DNA from 3 places in the Psychrobacillus sp. FSL H8-0487 genome. Region 2 is predicted to be linked to each of the others. Evidence: riboswitches for the same ligand, from Rfam matches in the RefSeq annotation. Region 2 holds a riboswitch; each other region holds the start of a gene.
The links. Region 2 has a riboswitch for cobalamin ahead of MHI47_RS01080 (ribonucleoside-diphosphate reductase subunit alpha). Riboswitches for the same ligand answer to the same signal wherever they lie in the genome.
Positions count from the first base shown of each region.

Region 1: it holds a riboswitch for cobalamin, as region 2 does, so the genes downstream of both, MHI47_RS02955 (ABC transporter substrate-binding protein) here and MHI47_RS01080 (ribonucleoside-diphosphate reductase subunit alpha) in region 2, are expected to answer to the same signal.
Region 3: it holds a riboswitch for cobalamin, as region 2 does, so the genes downstream of both, MHI47_RS17955 (hypothetical protein) here and MHI47_RS01080 (ribonucleoside-diphosphate reductase subunit alpha) in region 2, are expected to answer to the same signal.

Region 1 is NZ_JBBOZA010000001.1:592,453-599,530, reverse strand. Features, by position in the region: gene cbiB (adenosylcobinamide-phosphate synthase CbiB) at 1-104, opposite strand, end outside; gene MHI47_RS02965 (adenosylcobinamide amidohydrolase) at 104-1,576, opposite strand; gene MHI47_RS02960 (FecCD family ABC transporter permease) at 1,581-2,564, opposite strand; gene MHI47_RS02955 (ABC transporter substrate-binding protein) at 2,569-3,522, opposite strand; cobalamin riboswitch at 3,645-3,785, opposite strand; gene argS (arginine--tRNA ligase) at 4,234-5,901, opposite strand; gene MHI47_RS02945 (DUF1934 domain-containing protein) at 5,902-6,321, opposite strand; gene MHI47_RS02940 (diguanylate cyclase) at 6,535-7,078, shown strand, end outside.
Region 2 is NZ_JBBOZA010000001.1:201,337-208,414, reverse strand. Features, by position in the region: gene MHI47_RS01080 (ribonucleoside-diphosphate reductase subunit alpha) at 1-1,837, opposite strand, end outside; cobalamin riboswitch at 2,024-2,201, opposite strand; gene MHI47_RS01075 (general stress protein) at 2,378-2,815, opposite strand; gene MHI47_RS01070 (undecaprenyl-diphosphate phosphatase) at 3,146-3,973, opposite strand; gene MHI47_RS01065 (DedA family protein) at 3,983-4,585, opposite strand; gene MHI47_RS01060 (metallophosphoesterase) at 4,585-5,673, opposite strand; gene MHI47_RS01055 (lmo0954 family membrane protein) at 5,878-6,234, shown strand; gene MHI47_RS01050 (PspA/IM30 family protein) at 6,248-6,886, shown strand; gene liaF (cell wall-active antibiotics response protein LiaF) at 7,038-7,078, shown strand, end outside.
Region 3 is NZ_JBBOZA010000001.1:3,522,853-3,529,930, forward strand. Features, by position in the region: gene MHI47_RS17945 (AraC family transcriptional regulator) at 1-432, shown strand, start outside; gene MHI47_RS17950 (ABC transporter substrate-binding protein) at 543-1,487, opposite strand; gene MHI47_RS17955 (hypothetical protein) at 1,492-2,031, opposite strand; cobalamin riboswitch at 2,201-2,388, opposite strand; gene MHI47_RS17960 (VanZ family protein) at 2,482-2,952, shown strand; gene MHI47_RS17965 (nucleotide pyrophosphohydrolase) at 2,957-3,283, opposite strand; gene MHI47_RS17970 (class I SAM-dependent methyltransferase) at 3,285-4,103, opposite strand; gene MHI47_RS17975 (GNAT family N-acetyltransferase) at 4,158-4,664, opposite strand; gene MHI47_RS17980 (DegV family protein) at 4,887-5,735, shown strand; gene MHI47_RS17985 (GNAT family N-acetyltransferase) at 5,746-6,495, opposite strand; gene thrS (threonine--tRNA ligase) at 6,568-7,078, opposite strand, start outside.

The DNA.
Region 1 (7,078 bases), 390 kb from region 2:
ATGAGCTTTCCAATGAACTTTACGGGATGTGGCCAACTTGGTGGATCTCCAATTATTCGGTCTAGTATCAAACCAATTGCTATAGCTATAATATGCGGACCCATTATGATTCCCAACCTTTTGCTTTTTTGTAAACTTGAATAGCTTCCACAGTGCATTCATACACACCAAGTCCAATTTTCTTACCTATTTCAGTAATTGGTCCTGCATAAGGAATATGCGTCCCTTTTTGTGTTGCTGCTATTAACACACTATCCGTTGATGTTCCAGTGGCAATCGTTCCCGTTCGCGGATCCTTCACTTGCTCAAATGCGAGAGCTTTTGTTTTCGCTTCGGTGGCTGTAATAACAGATTGTATAAAAGCTTCGTCCGAAAGTTCCCCATTTACAATTACCCATGTATTAATCGTTCCTATTGCTGGAAGCATCTCTACTTCATATGCTCTAGAAATGTCCACGGCATTCCCTACTCCCGCAGTCACCATAATGATAATATTACCAAAAGGTGTCTTATACTCTTTGATGACGGCATCCGTTGTCCTTACCGCAGTCATCATTCCTACTGTATCAGCTTCAGAAAATCCGTTATTCGCCAAGTAGACGAGCATTTCTTCTTGTACATTATCACAAGCATAACTAGCATCTACTCTTCTATTGACGAAGTTTTTATACCAGCCACTTCCTGCATTAATGACCGCAGAAGACCATGTCTTCAATTGTATTTCTGCTTGAAAAAGGACATAATCTTCCGTTACTTTGAAGTTTTCAGCGTTGATAATCCGCTCCTTATAACGTTCCATTACGTCTGGCAAAATGGTCACTTGAGGTTTTGGACGCTCTGGATGTGAAGTAGTACTTACTCGTGCTTCATAAACTGCTTCCACTAGACTTTTCTTTACTACTTCCTGTGGTTCCCCGATTACTTTTATCTGCCCCTGATCCATCAGTAAGAGGCGATCACAGTATAAAGAGGCAAGATTTATATCATGAAAAATACTAATAACCGTAATTTCATTTTCTATCGTTTGTGTTTTTATAGTATCGAGTAACTGTTTTTGATGGGCAATATCTAGATGATTGGTAGGTTCATCCAGCAGGAGTATAGGTGCTTGCTGTGCAAGGGCCTGAGCTACAAATACTCGTTGTTGTTCCCCTCCTGACAGCAGTTCCAACAGCTGATGCTCATATCTTTGGATGGCCGTTAGCTTCATCGCAGCTTGAACCGCCGCTTCATCCTCGTTAGACCAACTAGAAAACCAGCCGCTTTGGTGGGGGTAACGTCCGAGTGAAACAGTATCCCGAACCGTATGAGAAAAAGCCTGACTATGTAATTGTGGAAGTACTGCCATTTTTTTTGCGAGCTCTTTAGAAGCAAAGGATTGAAGTGTTTTATCTTCAATAAGGACTTCTCCTGATTTCATTGGTAAAATGCCACTTATCAATTTTAGTAAGGTAGATTTACCACTTCCGTTCGGTCCTAATATGCCTAGCATTTCTCCCTTTTTCACTTGAAAGGAGACGTTTTGGACAACTAGCTTTTCGTCGTAACCACCTGAAACATTTTTTATCTCTAGCATGGTGTTAAACGCCTCCTTTTTTACGTTGTTTAAAGAATATAAATGCAAACACAGGTGCTCCGATAAATGCTGTAATAACACCAATTGGTAACTCAGTCGGTGAAATAATCGTACGAGATACCAGATCACAGATGATTAAAAGCGAAGCCCCGTTTATAAAGCTCAATGGTAATACATGGCGATTATCCGAGCCAAATAAAAGCCTAGTCATATGTGGCACAACTAGTCCTACAAAGCCAATCGTCCCTGACACAGAAACGGCCGTACCAGTTAGCATAGACCCACCAATAAGTATCATCATTTTGCGCTTTTTCACATCTACTCCTAAGTGCTTGGCACGTTCTTCCCCAAACAGCATGGCATTAAGCTCTCTTCTGTTTATCCACAATAAAAACGTTCCGATAATAACAAAAGGTAAGGCCATCTGCACAAAGCTCCAGCCTCGCATCGACACACTGCCGAGCAACCACCCAATAATTTGACGCAACTCTTCACCAGTTAAAGCAATCATTAACGAAATTACAGATCCCAAAAAGGAACTAAAAATAATTCCTGTTAAAATAATCGTCTCCATTTTCATCCCACGATCTACTAGCTTGGCGAATGAAATAACTAATAGCATTGTCACTAACGCACCAACCATACTAAAGACAGGTAATGTAAATATCCCTAAAAACGGTATGGAAATCCCGAAAAAGAGCGTAGCCACAGCACCGACCGAGGCACCGGACGACACTCCTAATGTATAGGGGTCAGCAAGCGGGTTTTTAAGCAAACTTTGAAATGCAGCACCAGCAATCGCCAAAGATGCACCTACTAAACCAGCTAGTACCACTCGCGGCATACGAATCTTCCAAACGATATTGGTCGCTATCGCATCGGCCCCCGTATCCCATAACGTTTGGATCGGCACCTTCACAGAACCGACCGATACACCAAGCCAAATTGCTAACAAAAGCACAAAAATGGACATGATGTAACCGATCATTGATTTACTCACTAAAAGCCTCCGGATAGATTGCTTTCGCAACTTCTTCTAATCCTTCCACTAAACGTGGACCTTGTCTGCTCGTCGTGTCTTCATTTACTTGTATCACTGCATCATTTTGAATAGCAGTAACTGTATCAAATCCATCACGTTGTTTCACTTGTTCTACAATACCTTCTACGTAATCGTATGTGATAAGCATTACATCTGGGTTACGACTTACAATTTCTTCGGGATCAATTTTTACCCAACCTTCTTGATCCTCCATAATATTTGTAGCATTCAACATATTTAATATCTCTTGCATGAACGTTCCATTCCCTGTTGTATAAATTTCTGGAACATCCGAAGTTTCAACAAATACAGTTTTCTTCGATTCTACTTTTTGTACTTTTTGTTGGATATCTTCTACTTTTACTTTCATGTCTTCTACAATTTTTTGGGCTTCTTTAAGTTTCCCAGTAGCTCGACCCATTTCTTCAATAGTTGTATATGTTTCATCAAAATCCTTAGCGTCACTCACCACATACACCAAAATATTCGAATCACGTAGTTGTTGCAGTCCAGCTTCCGCCATTCCTACAATCGATTCATGCGCAAACACAATGTCCGGATCTAACGAAAGGATTTTTTCCACATTGAACTCCATGCCACCGATTTTTTCTTTCTCTAATGCCTCTTCTGGATAGCTTTCAAAATCGTTTACCCCTATAATTTCCTCATTCAACCCAAGTGCAAATAAGATCTCTGTATTACTAGGAATCATGGAGATGATTTTCTCCGGAGCTGCCTCTAACGTAACTTCTTCTCCAACGGCATCCGTCAATGTCATTGGGAATTCTATATTTTCACTGGCCGACTGCTCCGTCTCAGTACTTTCTACCTTTTTCGTTTCTTCCTGTGCGCATCCAACTAATAAAAGTACCGCCATTACAGCGATTAACCATCGTTTTTTCATTTTACATTCCTCCTAATTTAGACAATAAAAAATCTCCCATCCTATGATGAGAGATAGATAGGTATAAACCTGCGCGAAGTCACAACGAGCCAGATCTACACCAAACCTATCCTCGTAGGTAACGGGTGCAAAGCATATAGGCAGGTTTTCTGACTCGTGATATGTTCTATCACTTACAGTGGCGGGACCGTGCTGGACTTTAACCAGCTTCCCTTTTAACTCCAGCAATCCATTGCGAGAGCACCTCTATGCATTAAATTATTCATATTGCTTTGCCTTCATTATACCTTATTTTATACAACTGTCGACTTCGTTTTGAGTGAAGCGTTGTCTGACCTTTTTACTGGTGGATAGTGGGAGACTCTCTTTTACATGACGATGTTGCTCTCGTATAGATTGAAATCTCTCTCGTATAGATCATAAGCTCTCTCATATAGATGGGTCAATCTCGTATAGGACAGATACACTCTCGTGTAGGCTTCGATTACTCTCGTATAGATGCTCATCTCTCTCTTATAAGTGGTTACTTGCGTTCGATTGTTGTTTACTCACTCTCAGTCGACTTTTACTGGCGCTTAAGTTGGAAATACTACTTGCCGACGTGCCCTGTTTATTTGCTGTTGGAGGCTATGAGGATATTTTCTCCAAATTTACTCTCTTTATTCGAAGCAGAATTACAAAAACCCTCGACCGAAGTCGAGGGTTTTCTATTTACATTTGTTCTGGAGCAGATACACCTAGTAAACGTAAGGCATTTGCAATTGTTTCTCGCGCAGCAGTTACTAGTGCCAGACGAGCTTCTGTTTGAGGAAGATTATCCGCATTTAATACTTTGTCTGCGTTATAGAAGCTATGGAAAGTCGTTGCTAGTTCTTGGATATAGATTGCAATACGGTGAGGAGCACGAAGTTTTGCAGCATCTGCAACTATCTGTGGGAAGTCACCAATTTTTTTAAGTAAGTCTAATTCTTTTTCACTTTGCAATAACTCAAGTGAATCAGTCGATACTTTCATTCCTTGCGTTTCTGCTGATCGTAAAATCGAACAAATACGTGCGTGTGCATATTGAGCGTAAAATACTGGGTTTTCATTGGATTGAGAAACAGCTAAGTCTAAATCGAAATCCATATGTGAGTCACCTGAACGCATACCGAAGAAATAACGTACTGCATCCAGTCCTACTTCTTCTACAAGTTCACGCATGGTAACAGCTTTACCTGTACGTTTACTCATTTTCATTTTTTCGCCGTCTTTATATAATTGGACCATTTGAATAATCGATACTTCTAGTTTTTCACGCTCATATCCAAGTGCTTCAATGGCTGCTTTCATACGTGGAATGTAGCCATGGTGGTCTGCTCCCCAAATATTAATCAGTTGATCGAATCCACGAACTAACTTATCTTCATGGTACGCAATATCTGGTAATAAATAAGTGAAAGAACCATCACCTTTAATAAGCACGCGATCCTTATCATCTCCAAATGTCGTCGAACGGAACCATGTAGCTCCTTCTTCTTCAAAAATATGACCATTTGCACGTAACTTATCTAAAGCCACTTCAATTTTGCCGTTCTCATATAAAGAAGTTTCCGAGAACCAGTTATCAAAACCAACACGGAAATCAGCTAAGTCTTTTTGTAGTTTAGCAAGCTCTACTTTTAACCCATGTGCACGGAATACTTTGTAGCGTTCTTCATCTGACATAGAGACAAATTTATCGCCATGTTCTGCAACAAGAGCTGCAGCAATATCGATAATATCTTGCCCATGATAGCCACCTTCAGGCATTTCTTTGTCTAATCCTTGAGCTTGGAAATAACGAGCTTCAATTGAGATCGCTAAGTTATGAATTTGGTTTCCTGCGTCATTAATATAATATTCACGAGCAACATCAAATCCTGCAAAATCAAGAACGTTACTTAAAGAATCACCTACAGATGCCCCACGTGCATGTCCTAAATGTAAATCACCAGTTGGATTTGCAGAAACAAATTCTACTTGAATTTTCTCTCCAGCACCTGAAGTTGAGCGGCCGTAGTTTTCTTTTTCTGTTAAAGCAGCCTTCACTACATCTTGTAAGTAATCTTTACGAACAGTAATATTCATAAATCCAGGACCTGCAATATCCACTTTTTCCATCATTGTTCCAGACAATTCTAGGTTTTCTATGATTGCCTCCGCCACTTGACGAGGATTCTTTTTCGCAAGTTTTGTTAATTGCATCGCAATATTTGTTGCATAGTCTCCATTTACTTTGTCTCTTGGAGTTTCAAGTTGGATAGTTGGAATTTGCTCTTCCGTTACAAGTTCTGCTTTCACTATTGCCTGTTGTAATGCATCTTTAATGGTTTGTTGTAGCTTTTCTACTGCGTTCATTTATTCCGCCTCCGTATAAGTTAGTTCTAATGTATATGTACCGGCCACTTCTTCATTTATAATTAGCTCATATTTCACTTGAAAGCGTCCAACCTCAAAGTGTAAGTGCTTCGTATTTGTTGTAATAATCATTGTCCCATATTGAGTTTCATAGCTCCCAGTTTGGAACTCTCCACGTTCAAGAGGCAAACGCATTTTGACTCCACCACTTCGTAATATCAAGGCATTCTGCCCACTTAGTTTCACAGTCGTTCGAATAGTCTTTTCATTTTGAGATTCTTCATAAACTAAATAATTTTGTTCGCCTCTTAGTGTTAAAATGCCTTTTGTTTTTATGTTGATTGTTTCTTCTTGGACATTTGGATGACGAATTGTAGAAACTAATTGTACTTTTACTGTCTTTTGTACTGGTGTAGACATGCTTAACATCCTTTGTAGATATTTTATTTATGTCAGCTTCTCAGTTTGCAATAACTAGCGATAGGAAGCTTATTCACACTAACGTTGCATTTTACTATAACCTTCATATTATAGCTTAAATTTAACGTTTATGACAACCAATTGCATAAAAATGTATACCATATTTAGTCTGAAAGGCTATAATAGATTCAGATTATTAAGAAGGTGACTCTATTGCTAATTGACTTTATTATTAACTTTTGTATTCTTTTTACTTTTGCAATTCTTACCTACATACCATTTCAAAACAAATTAAATGTTTATATTCCATCTTCTAAATACACCCCTTTTATACTTGGATTGTTAAGTGGACTTACTGGTTGTTTGTTAATGTTAACTGCTATAAACATTACTGATGTCGTTATTATGGACGGAAGAATGGCTGTTATTGCATTATCTGGTGTCTTAGGAGGACCATTCGCACCAATTATAAGCGGCATTATTATCGGAGTGTTCCGTTTGTTTATGTACGGATATTCTACAAGTGCTCTTATAGCAGGAAGTAGCACTATTATAGTGGGATTGGTTATTGGAGTTTGCAGTTGGAAGAAAACAATGACCTTTCAAAACGTCCCTTACTTTTTTGGTTATTCCATCATACAAACTTCTATTGTTTTAGGTTTCTTAGGCAGTTGGAAATTTGAAACGTCGTTAGCTATTATCAGTTTTATCATATTTTCAATCGTGTCTTTTTCCATTATTTTCATTATCCTTAAAC
Region 2 (7,078 bases):
TCCGTATCCCACTTTGACTTACTTGCTCACGTAATTCATTCCATGATTCGCTGTCGTATTGACGATTGTCAAAATAAACTCCTGTTTGCCAATCTGACCCTTCAAATAATGGATATGCTCCTTTTTCCTTCGCAAGTTCCGCAGAAGCTTTAATCGTTAAGTATGCAATTTTTTCATACAATGAATCCGCAAGCTCAACCGCTTCATCAGACTCCCAGCGAATACTCTTTAGTGCAAGTAAATGATGCCATCCAAATGTACCAAGTCCAATCCCTCTGTACCTAGAATTTGTACGTTCCGCCTGAGGAACTGGAATCATATTAAGATCAATCACATTGTCGAGCATCCGAACCTGAATTTTTATAAGCTTTTCTAATACATCTGCCGGAACTGCATTCCCTAAGTTTATAGACGACAGATTACATACGACAAAATCCCCTGGTTTACGACGAGTGACAATGATATCGTCTTCAATTTGAATCGACTCAAATGTAGTTGCACTTTGATTTTGGAAAATTTCCGTACAAAGATTACTACTATAAATCATCCCTGCATGCTTGTTAGGGTTGCTGCGATTGACTTCATCGCGGTAAAACATAAACGGTACTCCTGTCTCTAGCTGAGAACGCATAATTCGCTTCATCAAGTCAATAGCGGGAACAGTTTCACGAGACAAGCGATGATCGCTAACGCATTCCTCGTACTTTTGGCGGAATGATCCATCGCCACGTTTTTCATCATAAAAGTCCTCCAATGAGTAGCCTTTTAGCTGACGAACTTCATGAGGGTCAAATAAATGCCATTCCTCTCTAGCATCGACTTTCTCCATGAATAAATCGGGCAAACATACACCAGTAAAAATATCGTGCGCTCGTAGTCGTTCATCACCGTTATTTAAACGTAAATCTAAAAATGTAAATATATCTTTATGCCAAACATCTAAATACACAGCTACTGCCCCTTGGCGTTGCCCAAGCTGATCAACACTTACTGCTGTATTATTAAGTTGTTTAATCCAAGGAAGCACACCACTGGAAGCACCAACAAAACCTCTAATAGAAGATCCACGGCTACGCACTTTGCCCATATACACACCTATACCCCCGCCAAATTTGGATAGGGTTGCAACGTCCGTATTGCTATCGTAGATTCCTTGAAGGCTATCGTCTACCGTATCGATAAAGCAGCTAGAGAGCTGTCCATGAGGCTTACCTGCATTAGATAGTGTTGGTGTTGCTACTGTCATATATAGGTTGCTCATCGCCCAATAGGATTCTTTTACTTTCTCTAAGCGATTTTCTTGCTCATCCTTCATCAGTGTCATTGCAATAATAAGCCAACGTTCCTGAGGAAGTTCGACTATTGTTTTATCAAAGTCCTTCGCTACATAGCGATCCAATAGTGTTTTTAAACCGATATAAGTAAATAAATAATCTCTTTCCTGTACGAGGATTTCAGATAGCTGCTCTAGTTCTTGTAGTGAGTATGCTTGTTTAAGACGTTTATCGTAAATACCTTTATCACTTAACAGTTGAACATTACTAGCAAACTTTGTGTACACTGCATCCACAGTTGTGTTTCTTCTCTCAGCTACTTGTTCATACACCTGCGCTAAATGAACTCTTGCTGCTACAAAGGTCCAGTACGTTTCTTGTTCATCTAGAAAACTTAATGCTTCTAGTGACATTGACTTCGACCAAGCAGCTATTGTACCTTCCGGGTGTTTTTGCATCCATCTTTCATGTGTTTTTATAAGAGGAGTAATTTTTTCCTCCCCAAATTCTTTTGTTAGATTATGTAGGACTTCTTGTTTCGTTGTGTTTGAGATTATTGTCATTTGAATTCCTCCTATTTTTTAAACGGTTACAGTTATGTGGCACTTCCCTCCAAAACAAAAAAAGCGATGACACAGCCATCTTCGGCTGAGACATCGCTCAAAATTAAAAGTGTAGGATACAACAAGACATATCAATCATTCGAGATAGAGGCCTTCGCTCCCACCTCTCAACCCCCGAAGAAAGTGTTGCTTACCGATGAAAAGGCAGGTCTACTGGCTCGTGTTTCATCCTTCTGTTGTCCTTCCCACGATCACTCGCAGTGGCTATTCAACAGTCGTCCACACTTACAGTTGCGGGGACAGCTTCGGCATTTTACCGAATTCCCTTTTAAACCATAAAGGTACCTTTTCATCGTTAACATACTATATATTGTGTTTAGTTCATTTATATAATCTAACATATTGTGTTTAACTGAGCAACTCCTAATTCAAGCTGTCAATTCTCTAGGGTAACTAATACATCAAGTGATTCAGCGATTTTTAGCTAAAATCACTTGATATTATTTTTGCAAACATTACATTTGACCATTCAATCCACCCTCACTCTTTAGGGTGAAGAAATACCAGGATTTTACCATCCTGTGCTTCATTCGAATAGATTTCAGCTTCATTATCTGGAACTCCAATTTCCATAAGAGCATGTTTTAATCCTCCAGAACCAGAGTTGGCTCCTACTACTGCTCCTCCAATTGTTGTAATAATTGGACCTGCAGCCAACACAGCTCCAAACCCTGGGATTAATATAGTGGATAACCCTGCTATCACCCCTGCAATTCCAATTGCTCCTCCAGTTACAGCTCCAACAATTGCTCCATCCTTTGTGGAGGGTTTTAATTCCTGTGTGATTTCAGATGTTTCATTTATATTTTTAGCAATAACTGAAATTTCTTCGGTTGTATAGCCCTTCGCTTTTAAATCTTCCACAACTTCAGCCGCTTGTTGTTCATTTTCGTATACGCCAACAATATGATTCTTCATTAAAAATTACCTCCTGATTGCTTTTCCTATGTATTCTTTACCCGATCTTTAGTTCTTCTAGACACCTTAAAGCTTCAATCCCTATATAATTTAAGTGAACACGTTCACAATCTTTTATTTCAACATAAATATCCAGTAGTAGGGACAATCATTATCCAATATTCATCCTTTTCCCTTAACAAATTCTTTCTTTTAAAGAGAGACGTGCTTTTCTTATTTCACTAAGTAGTCCATATCAAATCCACTCAAAAAAAGCACTGCCAGAGGCAATGCTTTTTCCCTATTGTTTTGTCCCACTCACGAACTACTTAATAAAATTCGCCAACTTATTTAAAGAAATACGATAACTGCAAGAACCACTGCTAAAATAATGCGATAAATTGCGAACGGCATTAATTTAACACGTGAAATTAATTTCAAGAAGAACTTAATAGAAATAAGTGCAAAAACAAATGCACTAATAAATCCTACTATATAAAAACTCAAGTGGTTCATATCAATATCTTCCCAGTTTTTCAAAACAGATATCAAACTTGCTCCAGCCATAATCGGAACAGCCATGATGAATGTGAAGTCTGCTGCTGTTTTATGATTCATCCCGAATAATACACCACCAGAAATGGTAGCACCTGAACGTGAGAACCCCGGCCATAACGAAAGACATTGTACTAAACCTACTTTGAAAGCTTGTGCATATGTAATTTGATCTAGACTTACGATAGAAGGATTTTTCGGTCCAAATTTATCTGCAATAATCATTAAAATAGAACCCGCTATAAGACTAAATATTACGGTTTCTACACCAAATAAATTCTTATCGATAAAATCTTCTAATAGAACTCCCAATACTCCCGCTGGAATAATCCCAACAATAACATGAAGCAAGTTGAACTGTTTACTCGATTCTTCTGTATCAATTTTATACAAGCCGACTAAACTGAATAATCGCTTCCACATCACTACTACTACCGCTAAAATAGAACCCAATTGAACAACAATTTTAAATGTATTAGCAGAATATTTCCCTAAAAAATCTTCCGTCTTCAACCACATATCATCGACAATAATCATATGTCCCGTAGACGATACCGGTGCAAACTCTGTCATTCCTTCTACAAATCCAAGTATAAGTGCTTTTAATAACTCTAAAATTTCCATAAAATCTCCTTAATCTCGTTTTTTAAAGTACCAAATCAGAAATGCAATACCACAAATAGCTATAATGGTATATACAATATTGGAGTAAATATCCATATATCCAACAATTTCATCCCAGTTATCTCCAACCGCCGCTCCTACCGAGACTAATACTGTATTCCATATTAACGTTCCAAGTGTCGTAAATAGAAGAAATAATCCAAACTTCATATTCGACATCCCTGCAGGAATTGAAATAAGGCTTCTCACCAGTGGTATTAATCTTCCGAAAAAGACTGCCCAGACTCCATATTTATCAAACCAAGCGTCGGCTTTATGAATATCCTTAATCGTTAATCGTAGGAACTTACCATACTTCCCAACAATTTTCTCCAACCGCTCCACATCTAAAAGTAACCCGATACCATACAAGATAGTCGCACCAATGACAGAACCGGCCGTGGAAGCAATAATAATACCAAGCTTCGTCATGCTAGTCATCGTTGTCATATATCCTCCCAAGGTTAAAATCACTTCAGAAGGAATTGGCGGGAAAATATTTTCTGCTAAAATTAATAAAAATACTCCTAGATAACCAAACTGATTCATCCAGTCTGTAATCCATGCTTCCATTATACTTCCACATCCTCTAACTTAATGTTTATTGACCATAGCTCTGATTGACTACCTAACCTTATAGGTGGTCCCCAGAAGCCAAATCCAGAAGATACAATTGCATGTAAACTTCCCTTTTGCCTATACCCATAATCTAATTCAAAAATCCTTCTTGTAAATAAATGATTGGGCCACATTTGCCCAAGATGTGTATGACCGGACACATGAAAATCTACTTTTTCGTTCTCAGGTATTAATAAATTAGACGGTGTATGGTCCATTACAAACCATGGTAAATCCTTTTCTTCCGGAGCTAACTCAGATAATTGCTTTCTGTTTTTGTTCGTTATGTCTTCACGACCCGTCAAATAGAACGAATCTGCTACTAAAATAGTTTCATCTAATAACATGTGAACGTTGGATGCTTCCATCTCTTCTACTAATAGAGGAATTTTCTTTCCATAATATTCATGGTTTCCAAGCACCCCGTATATACCATACGTAGATTGTAGCTGTTTCATAACTTCGGACATACCTTTTTCCACAAACCAAATTGGATCATCATCGACTAAATCTCCTGCTAGCAACACTAAATCTGGCTTCTGAGCATTTGCTTTTTTCACAAAGCGAGTTAAATGTGCCTTATTGGATAATAAACCAAGGTGGAAATCAGATGCAACTACTACTTTAATAGAATCTGGTTTAGAGCCCTTTTTCGGCATTACGATAGAAAGCTCACGAACTACCGGTGTGTATGCGTTATATGTGCCAAATATTAAAACAAAGAGGAAAATCCCACAAACTAACCACCCTATTAAATTTAGATGTGTTGGGAAAATCCACAAAAGTATGGTCGCAATTGGGAAAAGAATAATCCCATACTGCATGACAACAAACCAGTAGGACCCTATTATACTAAAGAGTCGCAGCTTATGACTGATTCTCCCAATGAAAAATCCAAAAGCAAGTATTCCCCAGACAAAACTAAATAACCAAGTATTTATAGGAAGATAAAGATCTAACCACTTGGCAACTCCCCAGCCAAAGTAAAATACGATTGCAGAATATAAGAGGATTACTACTGCTGCTCCAGCGATTCTTTTCATGTATCATTTCTCCAATGTATGTATTTTTCACTTAACAAAGTATCGGATAACGAGTAGATTCCTGACTACTTTTTCATAAGTATAGCAGAAAATGTCTTAGTACCCCTAAGGCTCAAGACCGATAAGAAAATCAATTCTAAGCCCGTTTGGATTCATTTCTAATATTGGTAAGCTTGTAATACAAACGAGAGGAGGAACAAATATATGAAAAAAAGATTTGGTTTATTAACACTAGGAATTATTGCAGGGATTGTAGCATTAGCTAACTTAGGTTCGCTCTTAGCTCTTGGGGTCTCCGCAGCAATCGTTTTTGCAGGGGTACATTTTTACTTAAAGAGTGATTCAACCTTCTTGAAAATCTTTTGGGCAAGCGTAGGAATCCTTGGTTTAATCAGTGCCGTTGTAAACGTGCCTGGATTCTTCGGTATCTTAGCAATTCTAGCGGTTTGGTATGTAGTGAAGAAATGGAACAACGAAGAAGAAAATTTTTCATCTTCAATCGTTAAAACAGATGACCCATTTGTAAACTTTGAAAAACAATGGAACGAGCTTTCAAAATAAGGAGGAAATGAAAATGACATCACTATTAAACAGACTAAAATACTCAATAGAAGCAGACTTACACAAGCTTTTTGACAAAAAAGAAGAAAAAAATCCGATTGCAATGCTTAACCAATATATTAGGGAAGCAGAGAAACAAACAGAACAAACTGGTAAATGGTTAGAGCGTCAAGGAAACTTAAAGCAAGAACTTGAAAAAGAATTAGTGGAAACGATGCAGATGGTTGAAAAACGTAAAAACCAAGTAAATCTAGCAACTGCAAGTGGTGAGGAAGACTTAGCTGCTTTCGCCTTAGCTGAAGTAACAGCTTACGAAGAACGTGCCATTGTACTGCAGAACAGTATTCACCAAACAACGGAAGAGCTTTTCGGTTTAGAACGTAAATACGAAGAGATGAAACATAAAATTAAAGACATGAAAGTTCGCCAATTACAATTGATGGGAAAAGAAAATGTAACTCGTGCACACCATCAAATGGATCGAATTCTACAACCTGAACAAAAAGAAAAGAATTTCGGTACTTTCGAAGACATGGAACAGTACATCGAACGTCTGGGCCAAAAGATTGAAAAAGAGCATGAAGTCACTTCGATGGAACAGCGTTTACAAATGTTAGAAAAAAATGCACAAACTAAAGAAGAAATTGTGTAAACTAGAGGAAAGACGCAAGACAGATGGAAAAGCGTAGCAGGCATTAAAGAGGAGGAGGCACTCGCCTTCTCCTTTATCCAGGTTCAACTAGCCATTAGCGGAAACCGCTGATGGAATTTTCACCTAATGCGAAGAAGGAGGAATACTCATTATGAAAGAAAACCAAACGAACAAGTTAGCTTTTATACTCAT
Region 3 (7,078 bases), 3.3 Mb from region 2:
AGAAAATATAACTGTAAGAATGGAGAAAATACACAGGGTATTCCTTTGTTTTGGAATGATGTACATGCAGATGGAACAAATGATTTATTATTTCAATTAAACAACGGAGACATTGAGGGTGTACTCGGTGTTTGTGTTGCAGACGCAGCTTATCGAGAGAATAGCTTAATTGATTATTGGATTGCAACAGATTATGCAGGTGAAGTACCGGAAAACTTATCAGCTATTACAATCCCTGCTTCTAAATGGGTTGTATTTGAGGTGCACGGTCCGATGCCAGATGCTATGCAAAATACCTGGAAACAAATATATGCGGAGTGGTTCCCCTCTAATCCATATGAACCCGCAGGGACACCGGAGCTAGAAGTGTATTCCGATGATGATCCTTCTAGCGAAAACTGCTATTCAGAAATTTGGATACCGATTAAATAATAGGAACGATCTGCAGAGCACAAGTACTACTTAGTGAGTCATGTAGCAGTATACTTTTTTCAATATAAAACCCAAAAAGCCTCATCCTAAATTAGGACGAGGCTTTAAGTTTATTGAAATAATTCAGGATACACTGTTTTAGCAATCAATTCTACTGCTTCACCAATACGAGGCCCTGGTCGAGAAATAACGTCACCATCTACTAAAAAGACTGAATCGTTTTGTACGGCTTGTATTTTGTCCCACCCTGCACGAGATTTAATCTCTCCAGGTGCATCATCTAAATAATTTGCAGTTGTTAAAATAATTTCTGGGTTTTTGACCGTAACATCTTCCTCTGACACACTGATCCAACCTTCTTGATCGCTAAATACATTGTCGACCGATGCTGCTGCTAAAATTTCTTGTTGGAATGTTTTACTACCAGTTGTATAAATATCTGGAGATGGGCTAATTTCATAATATACCTTTTTTAATGGGGTAGCAGATTTTACTCTTTCTTGAACTCCTTGAATAGTATCCTGAATAGAAGAAATAACTTCTTGCCCTTTTTCTTCAATGCCCATTACGGTAGCCAACTGCTCGATATCTCCGTATACATCTTCAAAAGAAGTTGCAGACTCAATTACAAAGACTTTTAATCCGGTATCTTCCAGAAGTTGCAATGCTTCTTCTTGGCCAATTGTATACGCTATTACTACATCTGGGTTCAGTTCTGTAATTCTTTCCGCATTAAATGCAACTGAATCAGATACTCGCTCTATTTCGAGTGCTTCTGCAGGATATGTATCATAATCTGTTGCTCCTACAATTTTATCGCCTACACCTAAAGCAAAAAGAATCTCTGTATTGCTCGGTTGAAGAGAAACAATCGTTTCGGGTACTTCTTCAAATGTAATTTCATTTCCTACATCATCAGTTACTGTGTACTCTTTTACTTCTTCTACTACTTCCTCTTGTTTTTCCACAGTTGTCTTCTCTTCCGCAGAACACCCTACAAGCAAGAATGAAAATAGCAGCACCGACAACCAATTAAATAAATAATCTTTCTTCATAGTATTATTCCTCCAGTTGTTTCTTTTTTCTCATTGGATATGATTTACTGACAAATTGAATTTCTTCCACTCCATGATGTTTGTTCACATAAACTGCCATCGCAAACAACACATTTGCTAATAACTGTGCATAGTCAAACAAAATCTCAGGAATTTCTCTTTCTAACGAAACTTTATGAAGAGCTCTAACTGACTTTTTTGCTTCACTTCTACAAACATGTAATTCACAAGCTGCAGTCGTACCCTGTGGTAGTACAAATATATCTACTCTACCCTTTACTTCCTCTACATAGAAATCGTACATATTACTTAGAATTTGTAAATCGCCTTCTGTAATGGCAATCTTCCCTCGAACAGACCCGTTTAAATGGTATGCCATTGGTGCCAAATACATCAGATCCTCGTAAATCTTTGGTATATCCTTTGTCAAAGAAGCTGCTAATCCAATACGAGTAGTCAACGAATCTGTACGGATTTCAAAATCTACAGTAGAAGGTGTTTCACGCATGAACGGATAGCAAATATAGCGAATATCTTTTTTCATTACTTCTCCTCATTTCCTTTTATTGGTGAATTTTCAAGCATATAACACTTTGTTAGTTAACAGCACAAAAAAAACGCCACCCAAATAAGGGCGGCGTGATACCTATTTAACGATAAAAAAACAGAAAAATAGAAACGTGCCGTACAATCCCTTAACTTCCGAAGAGTATCTATACGTTCAAGAAAAGGCTGGTCTCCTGGCTTATGCATCAATTTACTCTAAGAACCTTCCCATTGACTAGTCAACAGTGGTATTTTTCTTATTTCATCAGCATTTACAGTTGCGGAAACAGCTTCGGATTTTAACCGAATTCCCAAATTAAGCTAACAAGTTAGCACCTTTTCCCTGCGAAAATTATTCACTTACAATTAGTTTACCATAGCCATCTCCCTAGCAGGCACAATAATTTTCACGCATGTAAACTCACCAGTTTTGTGCTAATGTCAGTATATGAAAAAACTTATCCCGCTTTTAATATTACTTGTTATTGTATTTTTGGCATCAGGGCAGCCAGCTGAACAGCAATCTATGCAAGATGTCTTAAAAGCATGGCTTCCTAACAAACCATTAGAATCTTTTCTTCGTATTTTTCAAGTTCCATACTGGGGCATTCTCGTTTCTGTGGAAGAGCGTGGCTACTATGCTTTTGTAGAATTTTTGATAAGAAAAGGTACCCATTTTGTTTATTTTGGAATCATTGCTTTAGCCATTTATATTGCGTTACCTCCATTTAAGTATCGTAAAATTACAACAGTTGTGATCACTATGCTTCTTGCTGTTGCCGATGAATTTCGACAATCTTTCACAAGTGGTCGTACAGCTTCTCTTCAAGATGTCTTGTTGGATACAACTGGGGCTATTACTGCGCTATTATTAATGTCATTTTTTCAATGGTTCCAACAAAAAAACGTTGACCGATAAAGAGTCAACGTTTTTCACTTGTAAGTACAGTGTTGTCTTCAGGTAATGGATATTTCAAAGCATTTTTCTTCATTTTTTGCTGTGCAGCCTCTATTAAATCAATTCCGAGCACATCAGCAAATTGCAAAAGATAAATAAATACATCTGCTACTTCGTCAGCAATTGCCTGCTTGTCTTTTTTTATCGCATCCTCTGCAGTAACCCATTGGAAATGCTCTAATAACTCACTTGCTTCTAATGATACTGAAATAGCTAGACTACGAGCATCGTGATTTCCTCCCCAACCTCGTTCGTCCCGGAATCTCTTTATTTCTTCTGTTAACTCTTTCATTTTATTCTCCTATTCTTGCTGTGAATGCGTATGTGTTCAGTGATGTGTATTTGTTTTGACTTCTTGCTTCCTCTAATAGATGCATTTCTGATTGTATTAAAGCTTTATATTTGATAGGTAAATGGTCGGCAGCTTCGATTAATTCTTTATAATCTGTTAATGTATATTCTATTTCCCATTTGCCATCTTGAAGATGAGTAGAGTCGATAATTTTTTCCGTTGTAATTTCGAAACCAGCTTTTTCCGCAATTTGTTGAATGTCCTTAGGTGTAAATAACGTTCGAACATTAACTAAACTATTTTCTACAAAGCACTCATATTGAGCTTGGATGAGTACTGACAAGAAGTGTGGAAGCTGCTCATTAGTTTGAACTCTCGTGTCCCACTCGGCAAAGCATAATACGTTTGTCCATTTTTTGATTTTCTTTAACATTCCCAGGAATTCTTCGGGTGATTTTAAGTACCAAGAACAATGAGACAGCACAATATAATCAAAATATTTTTCAGGGAAATCCACTTCTTCTTGAAGGATATCCAATTCAAAATTTACCTTAATCCGATTTCCTAGGGGCGAGTTCTTTAAGAAGGCCATTGAATTACCTAAAGTAACTGGGCTGCCATAGTCCGGTGAAGCTATATCGATTCCATGAACAAATCCTGTCTCTCCAACTGTATAAGCCAAAACTGCTGTCGTATCTCCTTGTCCACAGCCAATTTCTAGCACTTTGCTACCTTCTTTAATATTCCAAAAGTCTACTAGCTTTAGTCGATGCTCTGTCTGTACCTTCTGAATGGTCGAATCAAATTCGTTTATTGGCATACATTTTACAATTTCTTCGATGATGTGAGAATTAATTTCGTTTCCTCCTTCCGCTCAATTCAATATTAGTGACATATGATGTTCACCGTAATAAGTATCCCCAACCTTTAATGCCATGTCTTCTGTCCCAAATACTTTAAAGCCTAGTTGAAGATACAGATTCTTTGCCGCCTCATTACTTGTTACTACTGAGAGGTTTATCTTTTCAATTTCACCACTCTCTCTCGCTTGTTCAATGGCCAATCTCATTAGTGCTTTGCCTGTCCCTTGCCCCCTGCCGATTGGACTGACATACATAGCGAAAATATTTGCACGATGTTTCATTTTTAAGTTACTCTCCTGTGCAAGAGTGACCATTCCTACTAATTTAGATTGATCGAACGCCCCAAATGTATAATTTCCCTTTACGCTTAAATTCCCCTTTACTTGTTCAATTGGATTGTCTCGCTGCATTGCCTCTTCATAGCTCGCACCAAAGGCTTCTGGGCTTGTTTTCAATGCTTCTAATCTTAACTCCCAATAAGCACTCGCGTCTTTTGCTACTAGTTGTCTTAACTCCATTCTCATACCTCCAAGCAATATCTATCATTATATAATTCATGAACTTGTATAACTCTTTACAGTAGAAGGTCCCACTTCATAATTCACTTTCCTACGTAATTATGTTCAAAATATGTACTAGATTCCGAAATATCGACAAAACATGACATATAACACTATTGCTAATATAATGTCTAATGTAAATTAGCACTAATAAGATTGCACAAAAAGGAGTTCTACATTATGAAGAAAAAAGTTGCTTGGATTACTGATACTGCCGCTTTATTAGATTCAACTTTCATTGAAAAACATAATATATATGTCCTTCCCTTAAATATCGTATTTGAAGATGGTGCTTTTAAAGAAACAATTGATATGACTCACGACGAATTTTATGACAAGTTACGCACAGCAAAAATTCATCCAAAAACTTCTCAACCTCCAATTGGAGAGATGGTGCAATTATATGAAGATTTAAAAGCAAAAGGATACGACTGTGCCGTTGCAGTACACACATCCAGTGAATTATCAGGAACCTATAATACCTCACAAACTGCTTCAAAAATAGCAAATTTTAAAGTGTATTCAATTGACTCTAAAATAGGATCTTATCCAATGGTCAAAATGTTAGAAGTCGGCAAGCATATGATAGAAGCAAATCATGACATAGAGGAAGTAGTTACTCACATTGAAAATATGACAAATAACTCCGAGTTATCCTTTATTCCATCTAGTTTAACGCAACTTCATAAAAGCGGTCGTGTTTCAGGTACCCAAGCTTTTCTAAGTAATCTTCTAAATATAAAAGTAGTCATTTCTTTCGATAACGGCAAAGTCGTAATGAAAGAAAAGGTTCGTGCAGATAAGCGAGCTAAGAAATATGTAATGAACTTACTTCGTAAAGACATGAAAATATCCAATGTTCCAGAGGTTGCGGTTATTAACTGCAATAATACGACCGATGCTAGAACTTGGAAAGAAGAATTGCTACAAGAATTCCCTAAACTAAAAGTGATCGTTCTTCCCCTTAGCGCTTGTGTAGGAGTACATGCTGGAGAAGGAACAACAGGACTTAGCTGGGTTAGATATTAATGAGTTTGTGCTACTGCACAAACTCTTTTTTTAATAAGGAACAAATTGCCTCATCACAAAAGCGGCCTTTTTCAAACGCAGATTTTCGAAAAGTACCTTCATAAACAAAACCAGCTTTTTCTAGTGTTTTTTTACATGCTATATTATCAGGAGCAAAGAGAGCTTCAATACGATTTAAATCCATTAACTCGAAACCGTAACGTAAAATGGGCTGTAACACCTCTATCATAATGCCTTTACGCCAAAACTCTGGTGCCACTTCAAAACCAATCTCTGCTTTAAAGTGTTTCTTTTCCCAATTATGATATCCACAACTACCGATAATCTTATTCTCTTCCTTCGTAGCTATCCCCCAGCGAATCCCCTCTTTTTTTTGATATTTCTTTTGCCAATTCCCTATTAATGCCTTTGCTTCTTTAACATCTTTAAATGTGTCCAAATCATAATACTTCGTAACCTCATCTTTTGAAAAATAATAGAAAACCTCTTTTGCGTCACTAATTTCAATGGGGCGTAATATAAATCGTTCTGTTTCTAATGTTGGAAATCTTTTTTTATGATTATCATGGATAAGTAAAGCTACAAATTGGGCAATTGCTATTACACCAGCTAACGTACTGAAAATAATACTGACCCAGACATAATTGGCAATTTCTCCATTCCCAATTGGCCCCACCTTTGGCTGATACATTGAATATATTCCCGATGCATTTCCAACTATAATAGCGAATCCCGCAAACAATAACATCCATTTTGCCATTATACGACCTCCATAGAGTTTCATTCGTTATATATAGCCGAAAATCCTTTTAGTATGACAATATTTAATATTTCACCCTTTCCTAGCCTCTTTTAATTTCTCTATAAATGCTGAAACACTCATTTCTCCCAAAACACCTACTTTATGTTGTCGAACAGAAACTGCGCCATTTTCCATTTCATGATCCCCAATAATGAGCATATACGGATGTTTTTGCATTGCAGCTTCACGAATTTTCAATCCGATTTTCTCTACCCGATTGTCTATCTCTACTCGATACCCATCTTGCTCAAGTTGCCACTTTACGTTCTCTGCATACTCTTTATGTGCATCGGCAATTGGTAATATTTTAACTTGAACCGGAGATAACCACAGCGGAAAGCTACCTTGATAGTGCTCCAATAGAATAGCCATGAATCGCTCAATAGAACCGTAAATTGCACGATGAATCATAATGGGTTGTCGCAATTGATTGTGTTCGTCGACGTACTTACAGTCAAACTTTTCAGGCATTTGAAAGTCTAGTTGAACAGTACCGCACTGCCAGCTACGTCCCAATGCATCTAATATATGAAAATCGATT